3 regions of the Bifidobacterium pseudocatenulatum DSM 20438 genome follow, and region 3 is predicted to be linked to each of the others. Evidence: riboswitches for the same ligand, from Rfam matches in the RefSeq annotation. Region 3 holds a riboswitch; each other region holds the start of a gene.
The links. A riboswitch is a leader RNA that binds a small molecule or an ion and turns the genes downstream of it on or off. The one in region 3 is predicted to bind thiamine pyrophosphate.

Region 1 (5,258 bases), 250 kb from region 3:
GCCCCATGCCCCAAAACGCGCCGACAATACACAATTGGTGAATACGATTGCATAATCTGTCGCAATGAAACGCAAATATTTGCGATTGTTTTCTGCAAACGATTCGCCCCATGCCAACGCAACGCATCGGCATGGGGCGAATCATAAGAAAATAACCGTCTGAAGACGGTGTAGCCACATTACTTGAGCGGCGGCATCGGCTTCCAATCCGGATCATGCAGCAGCTTGCGCGAATCCCACCAACCCTTGACAATCTGCACCAAGCCGGTCTTGGCATGCTCACGGTCCACCATCACCAAGCGAATGACCTCCTTGGCGGCGGTCAGCAACGTGCCAAAGCCGAACATCAGCGGACGGTAATCGCCGAACGACATGAAATAGCGTGCCATGTAGCCACGGTTGCGCATGATGTGGTAGCGGTTCATGTCGGAAGTGGAGTTGAGCTGACGCACGCCGGCGATATCCCAGTTACCGATCTCGCGCGTACGTCGCAGGATCACGTCGGGCACCACGATCGGATTGGTGACCTTGCTGGCGCGATAGCCGTACATCGTATCGTCCCAGTAGATGAAGAAGCGGGGATCCGGCAAACCGATCTGTTCCACGATATTGCGGCGGAACAGGCCGCCTTCAAAGCATAAGGTGTCCATCACACGATAGCCGGGACGCCCGAACGCGGCCGGAGCGATCGGATTGGGAATGCCAAGAGGCACGATGAAATCGTACTGCCAGTAGAACGGGCCTCCGTCGTAGTCGTATCGGCTTCCCTGGATCACATCATGGCTGCCGGTCCACTTGGCGAGCCTTTCGATGGCCTCAGGCATCACGGCCACGTCGTCGTCCATCACCCAGAACCACTCCGCACCCAGCTCGTATGCCTTCTTCACACCTGCGGAGAAGCCGCCTGCGCCGCCGAGGTTGTCGGATTGCGGCGCGTACACCACACGGCTTTCGTTGCCCGACTGGTCGGCGATGGTATTGCCCCACTGCGCGGTGACCGCTTCACGGAAATCGTCGACCATGCCTTGGGTCGCCTCGCTGTGCTCGTTGTCCACGACGATGATACGCCATGGCGCCACAGTGAGTTTTTCGATGGATTCGAACAGGGTGGCGAGCAGCTGCTGACGCCTGTACGTCACCACGACGATAGCCAGCTTTTCGATGGTGTTCTTCGCAACTTGCTTTTCAGTCATACGTTCCATTCTTGCACTCGCCCTCAACCGAACATCGCCTGTGTTCGCATCATGCGGCACGATTCCATTCGACGGACGGGCTCTTGCACATTTCGTGCGGCTTTGCCATAATGTACGGCGTAATGCAGGGGAACCCGTGTTCGTCGGGTTGAGATGGGCCAAGTGAGGCCTGAACCCTTTGAACCTGATGGTTAACACCAGCGTAGGGAGGCATGTCTAGTGACTGCTGTGACATCAACAACCGATTTCGATTATGAGTTCGACGCCGCCAAAGGCATCCAACGCGACAATCTTCCGCCGTTCGCGCAGCGCATGCGCAAGGCCGCCGACCTGGTTTGGGAGGAAGGCTACCAGCAGCCGTTCATCCGCGAGCTTGGCGAAGGCACACTGCAACGCGAGCGTTTCGCCTTCTATCTGCTGCAGGATTTTCGTTATGTGAACGATTACGCCAGAGTGCACGCTTTGGGATTAGCCAAGGCCACCGACCCTGAAATCATGGCGTTCATGCTCAAGGTGCAGAACGGCGCCCTGCAGGTCGAGACCGAAGTACACCGCTCCTACTTGGCCAGCTATGGCATCACCGAAGAGCAGATGAACAATGTGCGCCAGTCGGCCTTCGCGCGTGCCTACACGTCGAATATCCTTTCCATCGCCTATGGCAAGGATATTCTCGACATTCTTGTGGCCGTGCTGCCGTGCGCCTGGGTGTATGCGGATTATGGTTATCGTCTTGCCGCCGAGTTCGCGGACACGCTCGACAACAATCCGTACAAGAGCTGGGTCGACATGTATAAGACCGACGAGTTCTGGCAGGATTCCGTGTGGCTGCTCGATCATATCGAGAAACTGGTGGCCGACGCGAGCGAGGAGCGCAAGCGCGAGCTGATCGACATTTTCGTGACCGGCGTGGAGAACGAATACATGTTCTGGGCCAGCGCGTACGACATGCAGTACACATGGAAGCCCGAATGGAATCAGGCGCGCTGATAGCACTCCTTCATGGGGTTTCCTGACTTCCGATTGTTTATTTTCATTGCAGCAAGGCGGGTGTCTTCTGATTGGTTTTCAGAAAGCACCCGCCCTGTTATGTTTGGTCGCGTCAGTTTCCCGCTTTATTCGCGTACGAGGCGGATATGTTCCACGTCGTCGCGATGGGAGCGGCGGTAGAGCACGAAACGGTTGCCGATGACCTGCACGAGTTCCGCGTTCAGTTCTTCAGCCAATCCCTCGCCTGCTTCCTTGGCGGTCAGACCGGATCCGTCGAGCACGGAGCACTTGATGAGCTCACGCTTTTCGATGGTTTCGTCCGCCTGCTTGATGGCGTTTTCGCTCAGATCGTTCTTGCCGACCTGGATGAGCGGATTGAGCTTGGTGGCCAGGCCTCGCAGCTGCTTGACCTGCTTCTTGGTTAATGCCATAACTTGTTCCATTCCTATCTATGATGCTTGCTCAAGAGTAGCGTGAGGACGGTAAAATCCGCCGACTGCCTTCAGTTTAGTCCAGCGATCAGAACCAACGCAGCCACATATGCCACAACCACACCGCCCGCGGCAATGTCTCGTTTGGCGATGCTCATCACGCGCCAATGTGTGCGTGCGATACCCTCTTCATAGCATCGCGCGTCGAGTGCGAGACTGAGATTGTCGGCATGGCGTATCGCCCCTGCGAACACCGGAATGATGATGGAAACCATCGCCTTGATACGCTGCACGAACGTTCCCGTTTCGATGCTGCCACCTCGAGCCGCCTGTGCGTCCGCAATGGCTTTCGCCTCGCTTCCCAGAGTGGGCAGGAACCGCAGTGCGAGGCTCATCACCAGTGCGATCTCCTGCGCGTGCACGCCTATTTTTGCGAAGGGTTTGAGCAAGGCTTCGAACGCGTCGGTGATGGCCGTAGGCGTGGTGGTGGCGAGGAACACCACTCCGACGATAATGACCGCAACGAATCTGCAGGCGTACAGTATAGCGATACGCACACCGTCGTCGGTGATTGGAATCGGTCCGATGTTCGTAAGAACATTGCCGGATTGTACGAAGAACACATTGAGCAGTCCGCAGAACACGAACAATGCAAGGAACATGTGAATCGATTTGAACAGTTGTTTCACGCCGATGCCTGATGTCGCAACGATCATGCCGGTCAACAGTGCGGCCACGAGCAGCTGCCAGAAAGAGCGGATGGCGAATGCGGAGAACATGACCGCCAACGCGCCCACCATCTTCACGCGCGGGTCAAGCCGTTCCATAAAACTGCGGTTTTCACGGACGTCTCCCTTTGCATGTCCGGAGCCAAGCGTGTGCAGATTCTTCGAACCTGCCGATTCGACAGCAGAACCAGGCTCGGCATCACGAACTTTTCCACCAACGTTCCGGTCAGCGTCAAGCGCGATCGTCCGGTCGGCAAGTACGTCGATTTCCGCTTGCGAATGGGAAATGATGAGTATGGTGATGCCTTGTGCGTGGAGGGTTTGGATGAGATTGTGCACGCGGGTTGTGGCCGCTTCATCAAGTCCCGCGGTCGGCTCGTCCATAATGAGAATCCGCGGTTGGCATGCGATGACGCCCGCTATGGCAACGAGTCGTTGCTGCCCGCCGGAAAGGTCGAATGGCGAACGGTCGGCAAGATGTTCAATATGCAGCAATGCCATGGCTTGGCTGACATGTTCATCCACTTGCGCTTCATCAAGCCGTTGGTTGCGCGGACCGTAGGCGACGTCCTCGGCTACGGTTTCGGCGAAAAGCTGACGTTCGGGATGTTGCATGACGTAGCCGATGGTGGCGCGCAGTTTCTCGCGGTCCGCACGCTTGAGCGACTGCATATTGCCGTTGGCGCGTTGGCGTGCGACGGGAATGGTGTTGACGGTAATGCTGCCAGATTGCGGCTGTTCCAGCGCGCAGAGAAGACGCGCGAGGGTGGTTTTGCCTGCACCGTTATGCCCTGTGATGGCCACGGTTTCACCCTCATTGATGGTTATGGAAAGCTTATCGAGCACAGGCTTGCTACTGTTTGGATATTGATATATCAGATTATGGATTTCAATGATTGGTACAGCTGATGTTGGCTTCGATGCGCCATTTGCAATATTGGATTTGGCAATTGGGTTGTCTTCTTGCGCTGTGCCTGATTCGTCCATTTCCGGAATACTTGCAGTATTACCGCGAGCGCTTTGCACGATACGCCCGTTATCCAGGCGAATGATGCGGTCGGCATTGACGAATTCGTCACGATGGTGGGTGACGAGAATGATGGTTGTGCCGTGCTGCTGCAATTCGTCAAGAATATGCATGATGTCGGCGCGGCCTTGCGGATCGAGCATGGCGGTAGGCTCGTCGAGCACGAGGATTTCGGGATTCATGGCAAGCATGCCGGCGATGGCGACGCGCTGCTGTTGGCCTCCGCTCATTCGCGTGGGATCGGCTTCTCGTTGTCCGCTCATGTCGACTGCGTCAAGTGACATGGCGATGCGCATATCGATATCATCATGCGCAATGGCGAGGTTTTCCGGACCGAAGGCAACATCATCCTCGGTAATGGTGGTGACGATCTGATCTTCCGGATGTTGGAAAACCGCCCCGATACCATGCCGGGCGCTGCGGTAAGCGTCAGCGTGCGCGCCGGAGTCATCGAATACGTTGTTTCCCAACAACGTGACATGTCCGGCATCGGGTGCGGCAAGTCCTGCGATGATGCGTGAAAGTGTGGATTTGCCCGATCCGTTTGGTCCTGCCAAGCATACACGTTCGCCTTGGCGAACGGTCAGGTTCACGCCGTCGAGCGCCCAGGTCGCGCCGGAGTCGTAGGTGAAACGAATATCGTGCAGTTCGACCGCGATGGTGTTCGTGGCGCTGTCAGGATTCATGGAAAAAGTCTTTCATAAACGAAAGGAACCTTCCATACGTCGAAAGGTTCCTTCCTATTCATCAATATGCGGAATCGATATGGTGAACGAGGCTCAGCGGTTCAACAGGTTGGAGATCGGCTTGTAGATCAGGAAGGTGACCACGCCATGGATGGTGAATTTCAACGCGTTGAACGGCAGAAGCGCCGGCACGATCAATGCCACGA
Region 2 (5,258 bases), 230 kb from region 3:
TTCAACGGTGTCGAGAACCACTTTGCACAATCCGTTCGAGGTGGAACGTAAAGGCGTGCTTATCGGCGACACCGTTGTGGTACGCAAGGCAGGCGATGTGATTCCCGAACTTGTAGGTCCAGTGTTGGAGCGTAGGGAAGGGCACGAAGACCAGCTGCGCCGTTTCGTGATGCCTTCGCAGTGCCCGAGCTGTGGGGCACAACTCGCTCCAGCCAAAGAGGGGGACAAGGACATCCGCTGCCCGAACGTGGAGTCCTGCCCGGCGCAGTTAACCGAACGCATCATCAACCTGGCGTCCAGAAAGGCGTTCGATATCGAACATCTGGGTGACCAATCGGCCATCGCGTTGACGAATCCAGAAGAGGATCGCCCTGATTCGGTGGCGACCTACGCGCCGGACATCACGGAAATCGTGGTGGCACCGGGGCAGGAGCCAGAACCGTACGAGCCGGTGGAAGGGCTGGAGCTGCCGGCCCGGCAAACGCCGGTGTTGTCCAGCGAGGCCGGCCTGTTCTCGCTGACATCCTCCGATTTGCAGGATGTTCGCGTATGGCGAGAAGCGCCAATCATCGAAATTCATGAAACCGTCGGCAAGAACGGTAAACCGAAAAAAACGCGCAAACGTATCGGCGGATCAGGCCTGTGGCATCAGGTTCCGGCGTTTTGGACGACTCCGACAGTGGCGAGAAAGCGTAAGGACGAAGTCGATGGATCCGCGGAATATCCCGGATATGATGTGCCTGAGGATGCTATGGTGGTCCGAGAGGAAACCAAGGTGTCGCGTTCCGGAGCATCCAGCGTGCAGCCGGTATATATACGCCCCGCGGAAAACACAAGGAAAATGCTTGACGAAATTGACAAGGCACGTCACGCCGACTTATGGCGTGTGCTTGTGGCCCTGTCCATCAGGCGACTTGGTCCTCCTACGGCACGTGTTATCGCCAATACGTTCGGATCGCTTGACGCCATCGAACGCGCCAGTGTGGACGAACTGTCACAGATAGACGGCATCGGTCCGGAGATCGCGGAATCGGTGGTCACGTGGTTCGCGTCGGCCAAGGAACCAGGCGATTGGCGCGGCACGGTGTTGGAAGCATGGAAGGCTGCTGGAGTCGGTGCGGAGCAGGTTGAAATCAGTACACTACCGCAGACGCTTGAAGGTAAAACAGTGGTTGTCACCGGTTCGTTGATTGACTTCTCGCGTGACTCCGCCAAAGAAGCGATTATCTCCCGCGGTGGAAGAGCCTCAGGATCCGTCAGCAAGAAAACCGATTGGGTGGTCATTGGCGAAAACGCCGGTGCCAAAGCCGCCAAAGCAGAGGAATTAGGCGTTCCCATGCTAAACGAGGACCAGTTCAAAATACTGCTGGAAAATGGAACGGTGTGATACCGGCACGTCAAACTGGCAACGTAATCGCAAGAAAGCTCTGGCATGCCGCGTCTCCAGACGCTAGTCTGGTACGCGGCTAAAGGAGGAACCATGACCGACGAGCGCACCATCGAAGCGCGCATCTATGAGCGACTCAGCAAAGTAATCGACCCGGAACTGGGTCGATCTGTGACTGATCTGGGCATGATCGCAGCCATCGATGCGATACCGGTGGAAGGTAAGGCGAACACCTATGAGGTTCGTGTGGAGGTCGAACTGACGGTAGAAGGCTGCCCATTATCGCAGACCATCACCAACCAGATCAACGGAGCGGTGGCATCCTACCCGGATGCAACGCTGCTGCCGCGCATCGAAGTCGGATCTATGAGCCAAGACAAGCTCACCCAACTCGTTGCCGGTCTCAAAGCCGAGCGCAAGCAGAATCCCTTCAACAAGCCGGGCATCAAAACCCGTATTTTCGCCATAGCATCCGGCAAGGGCGGTGTCGGCAAATCGTCCGTCACCGCGAATCTTGCCGCCACTTTCGCGGCGCTCGGTTATGATACGGCTGCCATTGATGCCGACATCTATGGATTCTCGCTGCCGCGACTGTTCGGCGTGCACGCGCAACCCACCAATCTGAATGGCATGCTCATGCCCGTCACCGCTTGGGGAACGAAATTGATTTCCATCGGCATGTTTGCGGGCGCCGATCGCGCGATCCTTTGGAGAGGGCCGAGACTGCAGCGTTCGCTCGAACAGTTCCTTTCAGACGTGTGGTGGGGTGAGCCCGACGTGCTTCTGCTTGACTTGGCTCCAGGCACCGGCGATATGGCGATTTCCGTGGCCCAGGCCTTGCCGAACGCGGAACTGGTGGTGGTCACCACGCCGCAGCCATCCGCATCCGACATCGCGGTCCGCTCCGGCCTGGTGACGCTGCAGGTGCCGATGAAAGTGCGTGGTGTTGTGGAAAACATGAGCTATTACGAGCACAAGGGTGAACGTCTGCGGATTTTCGGCGAAGGCGGCGGCGCGCGCGTGTCGGAACAGCTGACCGAAAGCCTCGGTTATGACGTTCCTTTGCTAGCTCAGCTTCCGTTGGAACCGGAATTGAGGGAGACTGGTGAGGCCGGACGTCCGGCCGTGCTGAATGAGGATGGCTCATTACGTGCCGACGATATTGGCGAGACATTCAGGAACCTAGCTGAATCGTTGATGCGCAGGCCCCTGTAAAACTCTATGGAACCGTGTTCCCGTACTGCATTCAGTATGGGAGGGAAACCCGCGAAGACAGGCCATTGCAAAAAACCGAGCGTATTCCATACCGGAAACGAAGCGAAAATGAAACGGCCCTTGTGAAAATCTTGTGCCTTGTGTAGTATCAAGCGCAGACACGGGGGCCGTATGGCTGAGAGGAAGCAAACGCTTCGACCGTATGAACGTATACCGGGTAATGCCGGCGCACGGACGTCTCTCCATTCCCGTGCCTTGTCAAAGAGAGAAAGGCACATATCCTATGATTGAAGAAAAGCAGTCTTCCGTAGTGCGCAAGCACAACAACAAGTGGCGTGTAGTCGATATTGTCGTGGCTGCCATCATTGCCGTTGCGTCCGGTGTGATCTTCTGGGGCTGGGACATTGTCTGTACCGCACCACTGGCTCTCTTCGGAGCGGTGACCCCTGGTTTTGAAGGATTGCTTAACGCCTTTTGGCTGTTCGCAGGTCCTTTGGCGGCCATTATCGTGCGCAAACCTGGTGCCGCGTTGTTCGCGGAAACCCTTGCCGCCGCGCTTGAGCTCACCATGGGCAACCAGTGGGGTGTCGGCGGCTCACTGATCGTCGGCATCATGCAGGGCTTTGGCGCGGAAATCGGCTTCGCAGTCTTTGCCTACAGGAAGTGGGACCTGCTGTCCACCACCATTGCCGGCGCCTTCGCAGGTATAGGCTGCGGTCTGTACTACTGGATCACCAACCCGGCCTGGAGCACGGTGCGTGCCAGTATCTACCTAGGCACCTCCATCATTTCCGGTGCAGTGCTCGCCGGGATGGTGATGTATTTCCTACAGGTGGCCATCGCCAAAACCGGCGTGCTTGACCGTTTCGAATCCGGCCGCACGCAGGAACTGGTCTGACGATTCGTTTGTGAAGTCCCGTATCGCATTCACGGTGAGTGGATACGGGACTTCTTTGATGCGTGTTCGCCTTGCGAATGTCAAATGCAAAAGGAATGAAAGAACGATTCATGGGTACTGATGCAGGAAAACCGTTTTCCGCAGCCGGGGTGGTCGCGCGCGATTGGGGATGGCGGCATGCCTCACGTAAGGATTTTGCGTTAAGGCATGTGGATTTCACCATACAGCCGGGGGAGCGCGTGTTGCTGTTGGGCGCTTCCGGTGCCGGAAAATCGACGTTGATGGCCGGTCTTGCCGGCGTGCTCGGCGGTGATGATGAAGGCGAACTCGAGGGTGAGCTGCTGATTGACGGAACGGATGCCCGTCATTCGCGTGGGCGCTCAGGATTGGTATTGCAGGATCCCGATGCGCAGACGATTCTGGAACGTGTGGGAGATGATACTGCTTTTGGTTGTGAAAATCTGAATCTGCCAAAAAATGAGATTTGGAGCAGGGTCCGTTCATCACTCGACATTGTTGGACTTGGCTATATGAAACTCGATCGTTCCACACGCAGGCTTTCTGGCGGGCAGCGTCAACGTCTGGCTTTGGCTGGTGTACTCGCCATGCATCCCGGGCTGCTGTTGCTTGACGAGCCGACCGCCAACCTTGATCCGGAAGGCGTCAAGGAAGTGCATGATGCGGTACGTGGTGTGCTTGACCGAACCCATGAAACCTTGGTGGTGGTGGAGCATCATATCGACGTATGGCTTGATTTGGTGGATCGTGTCATTGTGCTTGGTAAGCCGGAATCCGATTCGCATGTCAGCGGAGTCATCGCCGACGGCACTCCGGAAGAAGTGTTTGGCAGCATGGCGCCGGTATTGACAAAAGGTGGTGCCTGGGTTCCGGGGCGCACCGTCGAAAGCCATATTCCCGAATCCAATCAATCGTCGGGAAATGTTGTTCTGCGAACCGAGGATCTCAGCTTCGGACGTGAATTCGCTCTTGGCGAGCGTGTGAACCTCGCGTTCCATGCCGGCGAGATTACCGCCCTGACCGGCAAAAACGGCGTGGGAAAATCCACGCTCGCTTTGACTTTGGCTGGCTTGCTCAAGCCGATTTCCGGTCGGGTAAGTATGGATGAAAGCATGGTTCCCGCACATAGGGAGAACAACGTCTTCACATGGAAAAGCAGGGATCTTCTTGGGCGAATCGGCATGGTGTTCCAAGAGCCGGAACACCAGTTCGTCACGTCCAGCGTGCGCGACGAAGTGGCAGTCGGTCCTAAATCCATGGGGAAAACCGATGACGAGGCCTACGCCATCGCCGATATGATGCTAGAACGGCTGAATCTCAAGCGGTTCGCCCCAGCCAATCCATTCACGTTATCCGGCGGCGAGAAGCGTCGCCTTTCCGTGGCGTCCATGCTTGCCGCGGCGCCGAAGGTGTTGGTGATGGACGAGCCGACATTCGGTCAGGATTTCACCACATGGACGGAAATGGTCAGGCTGATAGCGGGCGCGCGCGACGCGGGCTGTTCCGTCATCATGGTCACTCATGACGAGCCGTTGATCGAAGCGCTGGGTGCGCGTCGCATTCTCGTAAGCGAGGGGGAGTGAGATGGAACAGTTGAAAACTATCAGCGTGGTGCCGCATAGGGAACGTCATGATGACGCCAAGCCGGCGTCGCCGTCATGGTTTGTAGCGAAGATTAATCCGGTCAGTCGTTTCATCGGTGCGCTGATATTGTGCATTCCCATGTTCGTGACGTTGGAT
Region 3 (5,258 bases):
GCGATCACCCCCTGCTCGCCATCGGCGACAGGCGTGAGCGTCGCCGGATCGAGGAACACGGAACGAACCCACGACGGCGTCGCCTTCAGATAATTCGACGAACCATCCGTATAGTACGACAGCAGATTCTGATCGTAAATCTGCGAACTCAACTCCGTCATACCGTACATGTTCACGCAATGCGTGCGTGCGACGCCAAACACCTCAAGGAACTTCGCATACAAATCATCGACGGTCATATCGGTTTTCGTACTCTTGAAACCACCGGTATCGAAAACACGCGAATCCTTCGCCAACGCATAGGTTTTGCCCCGCTCGGCAAGATAGTCAAGCAGATACAGATACGCGGACGAAGCGCCCATCAGCATCACCGGCTCGCCGTCTGCCACCGACTGATCAAGGAACTTTTCCACACCAGCGAAGTCCAAACCATCCTCATGGAAGAAGAAGCCGCTGCCCTCGCTGCCGCACTGCTCCACCGCACGCGTCAGATAACGGGCCAACGAACCATTATGATTCATCTCCCAGGCAGGGGAGAGCACCGCGATACGCATGCGCTCACGGTCAGGCATGATGAAATGACGGAACGGGCCGATCATCGACGCATCCCACACCTCAAGATCAGGATGATAGTTGCGTCCACGCTGACCCGGATGCGTAGTGCCGCTGGTCATGAACACTGCCTCGCAATCATCTTCAGGCACCGAAGTGAGCGTCAGCATCTTGAACCCATCCACCGGCATCGGCGGAATATCCATCCAATCCGACAACATCTGCGGAGTCACCCTACGAGACATGCAATACGCGCGATACTGCATGTTATGGGCAAACTGGAAAGCGAAAATCTTATGTGCGAGCGCGTCGAACGCCTCATCCGGAGCGACCTCGCAACCATACTTTTCGATGAACTCAAGCACGTTTGCCTTGACTTCCTGCGCGTCGGCACCCAACGACATTGATGTCATATGCGGTATTCCTTTCTATAAACGATACTGATATTCGAAAGCAAATCAGATCTGCGACGGAACTTCAGCTTCGCTGTTTCCTTTACGACGATTGATCAGATTCGGCAGGTCGATCAGCAGTGCCTTGAGAATCACCACACAGAACGCCCCAACCAGAATCGAATTGGAGAAGAACACGTGAGCGCCGCCCTCCAAGCCGCTCAACGCGCTCGGCAGCGCGATGCCCAACAGCAGGGACAATCCAATGACCGCCTGGGAACGGTCGTTCGACTCCACCTTGCGCAGCGTATTGAAGCCCGTGCTGATCAGGCTTGCCGCGGCCGGCAGGAAAATGCCGCCGATCACAGGGGAAGGAATCAACGACAATACCGCTCCGGCCTTCGGAATGAAACCAAGAACCACAAATACCACGCCGGCGATGATCACCGGCACACGGGTACGGGTCTTGCCCTCATCCGTGACCTTAAGCAACGCGACATTCTGCGGATACGCGGTAGTGGTGAAACCGCCGATCATCGAAGAAATCGCGGAACCGGCAGCCTCGCCGGCCAAACCATAACGAACCTGACGATCCTCAAGCTTGACGCCCTGGATCTCACTGGCCGCCTGATACACGCCAAGCGCCTCCATAATCGCAACCATATATGCGATGAAGAACGGCACAAACACCGCCGCATCAAAGTCAAAACCGCCATACGGCATAATCTGAGGAAGACCAAACCAAGGCTTCGACGCGACACCGGAAAAATCAGCCATGCCAAATACCATCGAAAGCGCAGTGCCGGCAACCAGAGCAATCAGATAGGAAAGCGCCCTGACCATACCCTTGCCGAACTGGGAAAGCGCCACCACCAGCACGCAAGTCACGATAGACACGGCCAACGTCTTCGGATCGGCAAAACCATCATCGCCGGGAGCGCCACCAAGAAACTCGCTCAACGTGAAACTCGACAGCGAAACGCCAACCAGAAAAATAATCACGCCCGACACCATCGGCGCGAACAGAAAACGCATCTTCTCAATCACACGGGTCAGACACAGCACCAAGAAAATCAGCGAACTGACAAAAATCGACGTACCAGCGGCAGCCAACGAACCAGCAGTGCCCGCAGCGATCATCAACGCATCGAACGCGGCGGACGGACCCTGCACAATCGGCAAACGCACCAACCTCGTGGCCTGAATCAATGTGACCAAACCAGACACAATGAAAATGGCATTCACCATATTTGACGACAACGCCAACGGCAAGCCAATGGCACCAGCCACAAACACCGGATCAAGCCACACATTGGACACCAACACATGCTGCAAACCCAGCAGCACATTCTTCGGAGTCAACTTCTTCGAACCCGAACCAAGCTGCTCAGGCACCTGCGACGCATCAGACACGCCAAATCCCTTCTCTTTCCACGAAACACACGGCCAAACACCAGCCGTCAGCACAGAGAAGACGCGCACGCGCACCGTTCGTAACATCCCTACGCAGGCACTACCCTGTTCAGGTCATAAGGGTCCGGGCAAACGCCCATCTCAGCCACATCGGCTCCCCTGTACTCTTCGGACAACCACCAGCATAACGACACGCATCGATACCGGCAACCACCACAACCCAACACATATCCTCCACATTTTCCCAAGAAAAACAGTCTTGACTTTTCCGAGTATTCGTTATATGGACACGCGAAACGTATTTGATACAGGGGCGCGGTATTCTAAACCACGCATTAAAGAACCGCAAGACTTTTCTTGCCCAAAAACATTGAAGGTGGTTTCGGTGACTTTCCACGCCCCGTTAGATCTCACGATCCATGATTCCCAAGGTATGTACGATCCCGGCGCCGAGCACGACGCCTGCGGCGTGGGTATGGTCACCACCCTCAACAAGCGCCCCGAACGCAAAATCGTCGACGACGCCATCGAAGTGCTCGTCAACCTCAACCACCGCGGAGCCGTAGGCGCCGAAGAAAACACCGGCGACGGCGCAGGCATCCTCATGAGCATGCCCGACGAATTCATGCGCGCCACCGCAGGCGTCGAACTGCCCGAAGAAGGCCACTACGCCGCCGGCATCGCATTCCTCGACCGCGACATCGCCACCTCCGGACAACAAGAACAAGCCATCGCCAAAATCGTGCGCGAAGAAGGCCTCGAAGTACTCGCATGGCGCGTCGTACCCACCAACCCGGACGGACTCGGACTGCAGGCGCTCGCCAGCATGCCCGCGTTCAAGACGCTGGTCGTGGCCGACCCCGAAGGCCAGCTCGCAGGCATCGAACTGGACCGCAAGACCTTCCGCATCCGCAAGCGCGTCGAACACGAGGTGGGCATCTACTTCGCGTCCCTGTCCGCACGCACCATCACCTACAAGGGCATGCTCACCACCATGCAGCTCAAGCCCTTCTTCCTGGATCTTTCCGACGAGCGCATGAAGGCGAAGATCGCCATCGTGCACTCCCGCTTCTCCACCAACACGTTCCCGAGCTGGCCGCTGGCCCAGCCGTTCCGCCAGCTGGCCCATAACGGCGAGATCAACACCATCCAGGGCAACCGCAACTGGCTGTCCGCACGTGAAGGCCGCCTAAGCTCCGAACTGCTCGGCGAATTCAAGCCGCTGCTGCCGATCGCTACCCCGGGCTACTCCGATTCCGGCACGTTCGACGAATGCCTCGAACTGCTGCACCTGTCCGGACGTTCCATGCCACATGCCATCTCCATGATGCTGCCGCCGGCATGGGAGAAGAACGACCAGCTTGACCCCGATGTCAGGGCGTTCTACGAATACAACAATACGCTGATCGAACCGTGGGACGGTCCGGCGCACATCATCTTCACTGACGGCACCCAGGTCGGCGCGCTGCTCGACCGCAACGGCTTCCGCCCCGGCCGCTGGCAGCTTACCGACGACGGCTACATCGTGCTCGCATCCGAAACCGGCGTGCTCCCGGAGAACGCCGAGGAACACATCGTGTCCAAGGGCCGCCTGGAACCGGGCAAGATGTTCCTCGTCGATACCAAGGAAGGCCGCATCATCCCGGACGAGGAGATCAAGAAGTCCCTCGCGTCCCAGCATCCGTACCGTCAGTGGGTCGAAGGCAACACCGTCGAGATGAGCCAGCTGCCCAAGCGCGAGCACGTCAACCACTCCGGCCAGTCCGTGCAACGCCGCCAGCGCGCCTTCGGCTACACCGAAGAGGATCTGAAGCTGCTGCTCGCCCCGATGGCCAACACCGGCAAGGAGCCGCTCGGATCCATGGGCAATGACGCGCCTATGGCCGCGCTTTCCTCCCGCAGCCGCATGCTGTTCGACTACTTCACCCAGAAGTTCGCGCAGGTCACCAATCCGCCGCTCGACTGGGAGCGTGAAAAGATCGTGACCTGCCTTGAATCCGCCATCGGTCCCGAGCCGAACCTGCTGGCCGATTCCGAACTGCATGCCAAGAAGATCCTCATTCCGTTGCCGGTGCTCAACTCCGACGAGATGGCGCAGCTCAAGCGCCTCGACCGCGCCAAGATCCTCGGCGGCTACTATAAGCCGTTCGTCGTCAAGGGTCTTTATCAGGTCGCTGGCGGCGGCAAGGCGCTGAAGGAACGTCTCGACGAGATCTTCCAGGAAGTCGACGAAGCCATCGAAAACGGATCCAACTTCCTCGTGCTCTCCGATCGCGACTCCAACTACACGTGGGGACCGATTCCGTCGCTGCTGCTCACCTCCGCGGTGCAGCACCATCTGCTGCGCAGACACACGCGCACCCAGATCTCCATGGTCGTCGAGGCCGGCGATGTGCGTGAAATCCACCATGTCGCTCTGCTGATCGCCTATGGCGCGGCGGCCGTCAACCCGTATCTGGCGTTCGAATCTGTCGAAGACCTGTCCCGCAAGGGCTATCTCAACGTCGATGCCGAAACCGCGGTGAAGAACCTGACCAACGCGTTGTCGACCGGCGTGCTCAAGATCATGGCGAAAATGGGCGTCTCCACCATCATGAGCTACCGTGGCGCACAGCTGTTCGAAGCCATCGGCCTGAACAAGGACGTCATCGACGAATACTTCACCGGCACCACCTCCCGCGTCGGAGGCGTCGGACTCGACGAACTGGCCGAAGAGGTCGCCATCCGCCATCGCGTGGCCTACCCGTCGCAGTGGACCGCCCGCCCGCACCGCAACCTGCGCACCGGCGGCGAATACAAGTGGCGTCGTACCGGCGAAGACCACCTCAACGACCCTGAAGCCATCTTCCTGCTGCAGCAGTCCACCCAGCGCGGTGACTACGACATGTTCAAGAAGTACTC

Region 1: another riboswitch for thiamine pyrophosphate. It lies ahead of tenA (thiaminase II); the one in region 3 lies ahead of BBPC_RS04325 (solute carrier family 23 protein).
Region 2: another riboswitch for thiamine pyrophosphate. It lies ahead of BBPC_RS05405 (ECF transporter S component); the one in region 3 lies ahead of BBPC_RS04325 (solute carrier family 23 protein).

Annotation. Positions count from the first base shown of each region.
Region 1 is NZ_AP012330.1:1,296,568-1,301,825, forward strand. It holds gene BBPC_RS05450 (glycosyltransferase family 2 protein) at 180-1,193, opposite strand; TPP riboswitch at 1,310-1,420, shown strand; gene tenA (thiaminase II) at 1,506-2,180, shown strand; gene BBPC_RS05460 (YhbY family RNA-binding protein) at 2,306-2,611, opposite strand; gene BBPC_RS05465 (energy-coupling factor transporter ATPase) at 2,683-5,052, opposite strand; gene BBPC_RS05470 (ECF transporter S component) at 5,146-5,258, opposite strand, start outside.
Region 2 is NZ_AP012330.1:1,279,337-1,284,594, reverse strand. It holds gene ligA (NAD-dependent DNA ligase LigA) at 1-1,387, shown strand, start outside; gene BBPC_RS05410 (Mrp/NBP35 family ATP-binding protein) at 1,481-2,602, shown strand; TPP riboswitch at 2,753-2,855, shown strand; gene BBPC_RS05405 (ECF transporter S component) at 2,886-3,500, shown strand; gene BBPC_RS05400 (ABC transporter ATP-binding protein) at 3,596-5,101, shown strand; gene BBPC_RS05395 (energy-coupling factor transporter transmembrane component T family protein) at 5,103-5,258, shown strand, end outside.
Region 3 is NZ_AP012330.1:1,045,730-1,050,987, forward strand. It holds gene BBPC_RS04320 (LuxE/PaaK family acyltransferase) at 1-956, opposite strand, end outside; gene BBPC_RS04325 (solute carrier family 23 protein) at 1,011-2,444, opposite strand; TPP riboswitch at 2,426-2,528, opposite strand; gene gltB (glutamate synthase large subunit) at 2,743-5,258, shown strand, end outside.